One region of the Paenibacillus sp. GCM10027626 genome, then DNA from elsewhere that is predicted to be linked to it. Evidence: riboswitches for the same ligand, from Rfam matches in the RefSeq annotation. Region 1 holds a riboswitch; the other holds the start of a gene.
The links. A riboswitch is a leader RNA that binds a small molecule or an ion and turns the genes downstream of it on or off. The one in region 1 is predicted to bind FMN.

Region 1 (4,853 bases):
TTTATTTGGCGGATTGTTCGTGCTATAATGGCAATGTTTGCTTCTTGTACTGTGAATGGAAACGATACTCTGTATCGATAATTATTTTGTGAAGGGATGGATCTACAAATGGCAAAAACAGCAAAAATTAAAATGGCAAATGGAGCGGAGATCGAACTGGAGCTGTTTGACAAGGACGCGCCTAATACGGTAGCTAACTTCGAGAAGCTGGCCAATGAGGGCTTTTACAACGGCCTGACTTTTCATCGCGTCATTCCCGGCTTTGTAGCTCAAGGGGGCTGCCCGCATGGCACCGGTACAGGCGGACCTGGATATACGATTAATTGCGAAATCAACCCTAATAAGCATGAGCGCGGAACTCTTGCGATGGCGCATGCCGGCCGCAATACAGGCGGCAGCCAGTTCTATATCTGCTATCAGCCGCAGCCGCATCTGGACGGCGGGCACACTGTATTTGGCAAAGTAACCAAAGGCATGGAGCATATCGATGCATTCCAGGGCCGCGACAAAATGGAAACAGTGGAAGTTGTGTAAGATTCAGAGGGACGTCCTTCGGGGGCGTCTTTTTTGATTTCATTACAAGTTTCCAAGCTCAGCCGAAAAACAAAGGAGAAGGGATATGCGCCCTTCTCCTCAAGTAAGATTTATCTTTTCCGCATACGAGACTCGCTTTCAGAACTTTGCCATTGTCCGCTATGCCAGCTGCCTTGAGACATATGGTGCATAGGGTGCATATGATGGTAATGGTGATGATGGTGATGGTGTACATGATGATGATGCATCTCATGAGTGTGCATCTCATGATGATGCATCTCATGATGATGCATTCCGTCAGGACGCTGCGGTTGAGCTTGAGGTGTTAAAGCCAATGATAATCACTCCTTAAAGTTGTGTTCATGCTAATGTATTCGAAACGGGCAATTAGGGATGCTTGCCCGTATTAAATTGGGCATTGATCTAGCACTTCTGGGCAGTTTGCCGGACCGTAGATCCGCTGAGATGAAAATTCTTGCTTTTTTTGATTTCGAGTGATAAGATTGCAGTCAACGTTAGTTACTTTCCAATAAAATAATGCAACTTTCTTCGGGGCAGGGTGTAAATCCCTACCGGCGGTGATCAAGAGCAGCTGCTTTTGTCAGTCCGTGACCCGGCTCGCTGCCGCAATCGTCCAAACGATCGCGGCCGTATAGATCGGCGAGACGGTGGACCTGGTGCAAATCCGGGACCGACAGTTATAGTCTGGATGGGAGAAGGAAGGATAGCATGCTAATATCAATCTGCCAGTACTGCGATTCTTGTTCTTTTTTTCACAAGGAACGCAGGCTTATTTGGATATTTTTTGGCATGCTTCATTCACTTTTACCATCACTCCGTCGGCTGTATGCGACAAGGGGTGATTTTTTATTTCTGCGGCAGTTTTAAGTGACGAGTTTTACATGCAGTACGCCCTGCAGCTTGCGGCTGGAGCATCGGGACAGACGGATATTAATCCGGTTGTCGGCTGTGTTGTCGTCAAGTCAGGGCGCATTGTAGGGCTGGGAGCGCATTTGCGCCGCGGTGAAGGCCATGCGGAGGTGCATGCGCTGCAAATGGCCGGAGATGAGGCGGAAGGGGCAACCGTCTATGTGACGCTTGAGCCCTGCAGCCATTTCGGGCGGACGCCGCCCTGCAGCAATCGGCTGGTTGCCGCCAAGGTAGCAAGAGTAGTGGTAGCTTGTCAGGATCCAAATCCGCAGGTTGCCGGCAGAGGCCTGGCTCAATTGCGCGCGGCAGGGATCGAGGTTAAGGCCGGAGTGCTTGAGCAGCAAGCGCAGGCCTTGAATGAAGCGTTCAACAAGTACATTGTTACGGGCTATCCTTTTGTTACGTTGAAGACGGCGATGACGCTCGACGGGAAGATTGCTTCATATACGGGAGACAGCCGTTACGTAAGCGGCGCTGCGGCGAGGGAAAAAGTGCACGCGATGCGGCATCGGCACAGCGCAATTATGATCGGCGTCGATACAGCCATCGCCGATGATCCCGAGCTTACGACAAGGCTGCCCGTACCCGGCCTGAACCCGGCCCGCATTATTGCAGATTCGCGGCTCAGGCTGCCGCTTGATGCCAGACTGCTGAAGGATAAGGCCGCCCCCGTCATAGTATTGACGACTGCGCAAGCTTCGGAGCATGCCAGACGGCAGCTCGAACAGCAAGGTGCGCGCGTCCTGGTGTGCGGAGCGGGGCCGCATGTTGATCTTGATGCGGCAATGAGGCAGCTGGGCCAGCTGGAAATATCCTCAATTTTGCTCGAGGGGGGCGGCAAGCTGAGTGGAGCGATGATTGAGCTGGGTTTGGTGGATAAGCTCGTATTGTTCATTGCCCCAAAGCTAATCGGCGGAGAGAATGCGCCAGGCGCCTTTGTATTTCAGGGCTTCGAGCGGATGGCGGACGCAGTGCCGCTTGAGCGGATGCAGGTGGAACTGCTCGGCGGAGATATATGTGTGACCGGTTATTTGCCAAAGCGGAAGGAGCAATAAAGCGATGTTTACCGGACTGATTGAAGAAGTGGGGCGTTTGCAGCATGTAAGCAAGCAGGGAGAATCAATGCGGCTGGTGATTGAAGCAAAAGCGATTATGGACGATATGAGAGTTGGCGACAGCATTGCGGTTAATGGCATTTGTTTGACGGTTACGAACTTTGAGCGGGGGCTGTTTGCAGCAGACGTTACACCGCAGACATACCGCTTTTCCAATCTGCACGCGCTTCGCCCGGGAGACCCTTTAAATCTGGAGCGCGCTATGGCGGCGGGCGGGCGGTTTGGCGGCCATATCGTTCAGGGACATGGAGACGGTACAGCCCGAATTTTGAAACGTGGGCCGGAGGGCAATATGGTGGTCTTTACTTTCGAAGCGGATCATTCCTCCTTAATGCGCTATATCGTACCGCAAGGCTCTATAACGATAGACGGCGTTAGCTTGACAGTAAGCGGCTGCGGCGAACAAACCTTCTCCGTAGCGATTATTCCTCATACATGGAAGGCGACTGCTCTCTTTTTCAAAGACGCAGGCAGCCGGGTGAATGTGGAGTGCGATGTTCTGGGCAAATATGTCGACCATTTACTGCAAACGCGTTTCGGTCCCAGCCAGTCTTCGACAGGGGGAACGGACAAGGACCGATTGTCGGCGTCATTTTTGGCAGAGCACGGATTTTTGTGAAACGGAGGGATAGCAAGTGATGACAGAGGAAAAGTGGGTTTTTGATACAATTGAGGACGCCTTGACGGATCTTTCTCAAGGAAAAGCCGTTATCGTTGTCGATGACGAGGATCGGGAAAATGAGGGCGACTTGATAGCGCTGGCTGATTTTGCTACTCCGGAAATGATCAATTTCATGATTACGGAGGCAAAAGGGCTCGTCTGCGTTCCGATTCCGCAGGAGCGTGCCGAGCAGCTGGAGCTGCCGCCGATGGTAGCGCACAACACCGACTATCACGGGACGGCCTTTACGGTCTCGGTCGACCATATCTCGACCACAACAGGCATTTCTGCAGGCGAGCGCTCATTAACGGTCAAGGCGCTCATCGATGCTGCCGCCGATGCGGCGAGCTTCCGCAAGCCGGGGCATATTTTCCCTTTGATCGCCAAAGAAGGCGGAGTGCTGCGGCGTGCTGGTCATACGGAAGCGGCAGTCGATTTGGCCAAGCTGTGCGGGGCCCGGCCGGGCGCGGTTATTTGTGAAATCATTAAAGAGGACGGCACGATGGCCCGCTTGCCCGATTTGCTGGAATTTAAAAAACGGCACCGGCTGAAGCTCATTGCCATTCGTGATCTGATTCATTACCGCAACCAGAAGGAACGTTTGGTAGAGCGGGTTGTAGAGGTCAATATGCCGACAGATTTCGGGCAGTTCCAGGCGGTTGCTTATACGAATAAAGTGGATGACAAGGAGCACGTCGCGCTGGTAAAAGGAAAGATCGATCCGGAGAAACCGACGCTCGTGCGGGTGCATTCGGAATGCTTGACCGGCGACGTTTTCCATTCCCGCCGCTGTGATTGCGGCCCGCAGTTTGCAGCAGCGCTGCAGCAAATTGAGCGGGAAGGCAATGGGGTGCTGCTTTATATGCGCCAGGAAGGCCGCGGAATCGGTCTGATTAACAAATTGAAAGCCTATCAGCTGCAGGAGCAGGGATTCGACACCGTTGACGCGAATATTAAATTAGGATTTCCTCCTGATTTACGTGAATACGGGATAGGCGCTCAAATTTTGAAGGATATCGGCATCCGCAAGATGCGGCTCATGACGAACAATCCGCGAAAGATTCGCGGCCTGGAGGGCTATGGGATCGAAGTGATTGAACGGGTGCCCATCCAGATGCCCGAACGCGAGGATAATGCTGCATATTTGCGGACGAAAAAGGCCAAGCTCGGCCATATGCTTCATTTTGAGTAATGACAAACGGGTACAAATTCATTTACAATTCGGAGGAGAGAATCACTATGCCACATATTTATGAAGGACATTTAGTTTCAGAAGGCTTGCGCTACGGTGTTGTTGTTGGAAGATTTAACGAGTTTATTTCGAGCAAGCTGCTCAGCGGCGCATTGGATGCATTCAAGCGCCACGGAGCTGAGGATAGCGAAATCGAAATTGCCTGGGTGCCAGGCGCCTTTGAAATTCCGTTAATCGCCCAAAAGATGGCGGAAAGCGGCAAATATGACGCCGTCATAACGCTTGGCGCCGTCATTCGCGGTTCAACGCCGCATTTTGATTATGTGTGTAATGAAGCTGCCAAGGGAGTAGCCGCCACAGCGCTAAAGACAGGCGTCCCTACCATCTTCGGCGTGCTCACTGTGGATACAATCGAACAAGC
Region 2 (4,853 bases), on a different contig from region 1:
GGAATGGCTGTCAAAGCTGCTTGCGCTCGTACCGCTTATATGGGCTGCAGCAGCTGTCTGCGGCTATTTTCTGGACCGGAAGGCAAGCAGACTGCATAAATTGCTGCGGCTGCTTATTGTCATCGGCAGCGCAGGTACAATAGCGTCGCTGCTGCGCAATATGGAGCAGGTGGAACAGGTTGCAGGCTGGGCGCTCTCTTCTTTGGCGCTGACAATAGCAGCGCTGTTCATCATTGAGCGGCGAATGCACCGTACCGGCAGAAGAAGTATCATACTTTTCACTGCGCTTGTCCTAGTATCAGCGCTGTTATTTTGGCCTACGCCATATGCCGTCACTTCACCAGGCTTTACTTTAAATATGAACCGCTATGCTCAGGTAGAAGGCGGGCAAGCTAAAGGCTCAATAGAAGGCGTGCTTATCATTGACCGGCCGGCCTTCCCGATCGATTGGCTTTATGCGGCCCTTTGGCCGCAGCTCGAAATCTACAAGCGGGACACGTCCGTATCGCTTGGCCAAATCCAGCAGATCGCTCATATTCAGCGGGCAGACGCGAACCAAATCAGCAGCGCGATCGCTTTGCAGCAGGCCGGTATCGGCCGCGGCGTTATGCCTACTGGCATTCACGTGCTGCGCATCGTTTCCGGTAGTCACGCTGAAGGCAAATTGCAGGCGGGAGACCGGATAATAGCTGTTAACGGTCAGACGACCGCTTCGGTTGAACAATTATATGATGTGATGGGCGGCATAGAGCCTGGCTCCAACACAATAGTGACGCTGGTCCGGAATAAGGATGAGATCGAGGTGGAGATTGAAACGCAAGCTGCGGCAGACGATGCCAATCGTTCCGCTTTTGGCATTGAGGTTGAAAACAGCGTTCAGGCGGATTTGCCCAGACTCGTGCAGTACCGCCCCTATCTGGTCTATCAAGGGGGACCTTCGCACGGCGCTATTTTAGCGTTAACGCTGCTTGACCAGCTGCTGCCAGAGGGCGTCACTTATGGCAATGAGGTTGCGGGGACCGGGACACTTAATGCAGCGGGCGACGTGGGGCCGATAGGCGGAATTGCGCAGAAGGCCTACGCGGTTGAGCGTTCCGGCGCGGATGTATTTTTTGTTCCGTCCGGTCAAGAAGAGGAAGCGCGGAAGTGGGCAAAGAAATTAAACATTGTCCCTGTTCAGCATTTGCAGGACATGCTGGATTGGCTGAAGCAGCATCCGAAATAAAGGCTGGAAGATAAGCAAAGACCCGCTGGTTAAGCGGGCCTTTACGGGAGGTACAGTGATTTAGAGGAAACCGCCGAAGCAGGTACAAAGGATAATTACCAACAAAATAAAAAGCACAAGGACTTGAGCCATGTTGCGGCGGGGACGAAACTCTTCGCGGACTTCAGACATTTTTGTATGCACCTCCTTTGTTTTGGTACAAGATAAGTTATTCGCTACTGTTGATGTGTGATTGTGTGTTTGTTGCAGAGATCTTTAATCTGTGTCAGTAACCTTAGTAGATTGTTGGCGATGATCTTAACAAGGATGAAAATCCTTGACTTTTTTGCTGGTATGATGCTAACTTAAATAAAGCAAGAAAATCAGTTGTATTTTACGTATTTTCAAAAAACAATTATATAAGGATCTTCGGGGTAGGGTGCAAATCCCAACCGGCGGTGACCTTTTCAAGTTGAAAAGTAAGCCCGCGACTCCCTTGCCGTTATTTGACAGGGGACTGATTTGGTGCAAATCCAAAGCCGACGGTAAAGTCCGGATGGTAGAAGATCAGCAATAAGCATATTGGCGCTTTTTGGAGCGTTCGATAGGTTTATTTGAGTGGTGCATCTTTGCAGCCGTTTGATCGGCTCATTTTAAGTGCCACGATGAGAGACATCCTGTTTGTTTTCATACTATGGATCGTTTCTTTGTGCTGAGCCCCTGTTTCGCAAAAATTTTGCGAGACGGGGCTTTATTTCTTCGTGCCCCCAATGGTTCTGCGAGGGGAGAATCATCATGCATAACACAAACGCATTACCCGCATTTTCGGCGCGCAAGCGTCTCATTCCGGCTTTTTGGCTCGTAGTAATCGGAGCGGCACTATGGGGTGTCGATCCATTGTTCCGCATTTTGCTGCTGAAGTCACTCACTTCAACACAAATTGTAATGCTGGAGCATGTCATCTTGTTTTTCATTGCCGCACCTGTATTATGGCGGAGACGAGCGGAGCTGAAGGGGATTCGCCTCGTTCATATCGGGGCCTTGCTCTTTCTGTCGTGGGGCGGCTCGGCCATTGCGACAATACTTTTTACACAAGGCTTAGCGAACGGTGACTTGAATGCTGTCTTATTGCTGCAAAAGCTACAGCCGCTAATCGCCATTATTCTAGCCCGCTATTTGTTGAAGGAGCAGTTGCCGCGCATGTTTGGGCTGCTGCTCGTCATTGCAATCGGCGGCACATATTTGCTGACCTTCGGCTGGACCATTCCATTCTCCGGTGTCGGCGACTTTGTCCAAATTGGCAGTCTATTGTCGATTGGCGCTGCCTTGCTTTGGGGCGGCTCGACTGTAATGGGACGCTTTATGCTTGGCAAGCTGTCTTATGAAACGGTTACTTCTTTGCGGTTTATTCTGGCACTGCCGCTGCTTTTCATCGTTACGATATCGGAAGGGGAGGGCTGGTCCTTTCCCGCCGTCATGCAGGATCAGGCGCTGGTCATTATAAATCTTCTTCTGCAGGCGCTGCTGCCAGGCTTGCTGAGCTTATTGCTGTATTATAAAGGCTTGAGCGCCGTCAAAGCCTCCTATGCTACGCTTGCCGAGCTGAGCTTCCCAATGGTCGGAGTTTTGATCAACTGGGTTGTGTTTCAGGAAGTTATTACATCTGCACAATTAATTGGCTTTATTATGATTTGGTCGACCTTGTTTATCATATCCCGGCAGCAATTGCCGTCTACTGCATAATTACGGAGAGAACGTGGACAATAAAAAAGATGGAGCAGATTCACTTCTGCCCCATCTTTTTATTTTGCCTAGGAATAAGGGAATTGAGAGGAATAGCCATTAAATTGCTGGTAAGTTTGATCCAGTTTCTGCTGCTCTTCGGCCTCGAGCTTATACCAGCCATTTTGAAACATCAGATTGTACAGGTCGCGTGCGCATTGATGGGTTTCGGTTAAAATTTGCATCATATCGTTATGAAGCTGCTCATGACTTGCTTCCTTTACGGCCATATTAAGACCGTCGGTAATATATTTGCATGTAGCCAGGCCATCGTTGACAAAGTCGCGATCGTTCATTTCCGGACCCTTCACTTTAGGCAACTGTCCACTTTGCGGGTTCGCAATTTGATTGTTTTGCATTCTGCTTTTCCTCCTTTGGATTAATGTACAGCCGGTTGATTTTGCGGCATTTTCGGCAAGCTTGCCATCGCCGCATTGTTATTGACCTGGAGATGGGTCAGCAGCTTCTGAAAGTGGCGCTGATGCATCTGACCTGCTTTGTTCAAAGCAGCTTTAATATTCGCATCAGTTGCCTGCTGCGCATAAAAGGCAAACTTTTTGAAGGCAAGCAGCTCCCAAGAAAGGGCGTCCTTTAAATATTCAAAATCTTTGGTCGAAATGGCGCGCGGGGGCATTGGGATTGGGGCAGTTGCTACAGTCTGATTCGTCATTGTTGTACTCATATTGTTCATGCAGACACACTCCTTTTTGTTCGTACTGTCCTCTGTAGTATCATGAACCAAAGAGTAATGAATATGCTTGCCATTATCATCAAGCAAAAAGGTCATCTTTCAGCAAATTTAAACTGAAAGATGACCTTTTATCATTATTATTCTACAGCGCTACTGGCTGACCGGTTTTAAGCGATGCGTAAGCGGCAATCGCTACTTGAGCCGATTTTAAACCATCCTCGCCTGTGACCGGCACTTGTTTGTCATTCAGAAGCGCATGAACAAAGTCGCGAATCATGTAGGCATCCATATCATCGCCCCAGTATGACCATATCGCTTTCCCGTTCTCCTCGCTGTACAGCTCATTTATTTGTCCCAAAGCGTCAACGGAAATGGTACCTTTTGTGCCGATAATTTCCATTGTTACGTCGCCCCAAGTCGGGAATGCTTTGTTGCGCGACCAGCTTGTATCAATAACAGCAAAGGCGCCGTTTGCGAATTTGACATGAACCATACCCGCATCGTCAACAGGCAATTGCTCGCTGAACAGTGTAGCGGCATAGCCGTAAACTTCTTTGACGTCCGATTTCAGAATCCAGTTGAGCAAATCCATCACGTGAACGGTATGGTCAAGCATCGCTCCTCCGCCGGAAAGCGCTGGATCAACAAACCAACCGCCAGGGTTGCCACCGTGATTTGTTCCTTTTACAGCGACAATTTCGCCAATTTCTCCGTTTTCGATCGCAGCTTTGGCCTGGGTTACCGCAGGCAAGTAGCGGCATGGGAAGGCAGTCATCAATTGCACGCCGTTTTGCTCGCAGGCTGCAATCATTTCCTTCATTTCTTCTACTGAGATGCCAAGCGGCTTTTCGCATAAAACATGTTTCTTCGCTTTTGCCGCTGCAATTGTCAGCTCGGCATGCTTCGCATTTTCTGAGCAGATGACAACTGCATCGATATCCTGCTTCAGCAGGTCATTATAATCCGCATAATAAGGAATTTGCTGTTTCTCACAAACTTCTTTGACGCGGTCAGCATTTTCATCAGCAATGCCGACAACTTTAACTTCAGAAATCTGATTTAGGCCATTCAGATAGCCAAACGCATGGCCATGCGCGAAGCTGATCATGCCTACTTTTAATGTTTGCATGGAAAGGATCCTCCTGCCAATGATTTAATATGTTAGAGCATTACGGC

Region 2: it holds a riboswitch for FMN, as region 1 does, so the genes downstream of both, ACFQ0N_RS02870 (DMT family transporter) here and ribD (bifunctional diaminohydroxyphosphoribosylaminopyrimidine deaminase/5-amino-6-(5-phosphoribosylamino)uracil reductase RibD) in region 1, are expected to answer to the same signal.

Annotation. Positions count from the first base shown of each region.
Region 1 is NZ_JBHTHC010000002.1:103,388-108,240, forward strand. Features, by position in the region: gene ACFQ0N_RS04175 (peptidylprolyl isomerase) at 109-534, shown strand; FMN riboswitch at 1,076-1,259, shown strand; gene ribD (bifunctional diaminohydroxyphosphoribosylaminopyrimidine deaminase/5-amino-6-(5-phosphoribosylamino)uracil reductase RibD) at 1,437-2,519, shown strand; gene ribE (riboflavin synthase) at 2,524-3,198, shown strand; gene ACFQ0N_RS04190 (bifunctional 3,4-dihydroxy-2-butanone-4-phosphate synthase/GTP cyclohydrolase II) at 3,218-4,432, shown strand; gene ribH (6,7-dimethyl-8-ribityllumazine synthase) at 4,480-4,853, shown strand, end outside.
Region 2 is NZ_JBHTHC010000001.1:598,670-603,522, forward strand. Features, by position in the region: gene ACFQ0N_RS02865 (S16 family serine protease) at 1-1,225, shown strand, start outside; FMN riboswitch at 1,626-1,776, shown strand; gene ACFQ0N_RS02870 (DMT family transporter) at 2,000-2,947, shown strand; gene ACFQ0N_RS02875 (spore coat protein) at 3,016-3,345, opposite strand; gene ACFQ0N_RS02880 (ferritin-like domain-containing protein) at 3,366-3,668, opposite strand; gene ACFQ0N_RS02885 (Gfo/Idh/MocA family protein) at 3,820-4,806, opposite strand; gene ACFQ0N_RS02890 (Gfo/Idh/MocA family protein) at 4,839-4,853, opposite strand, start outside.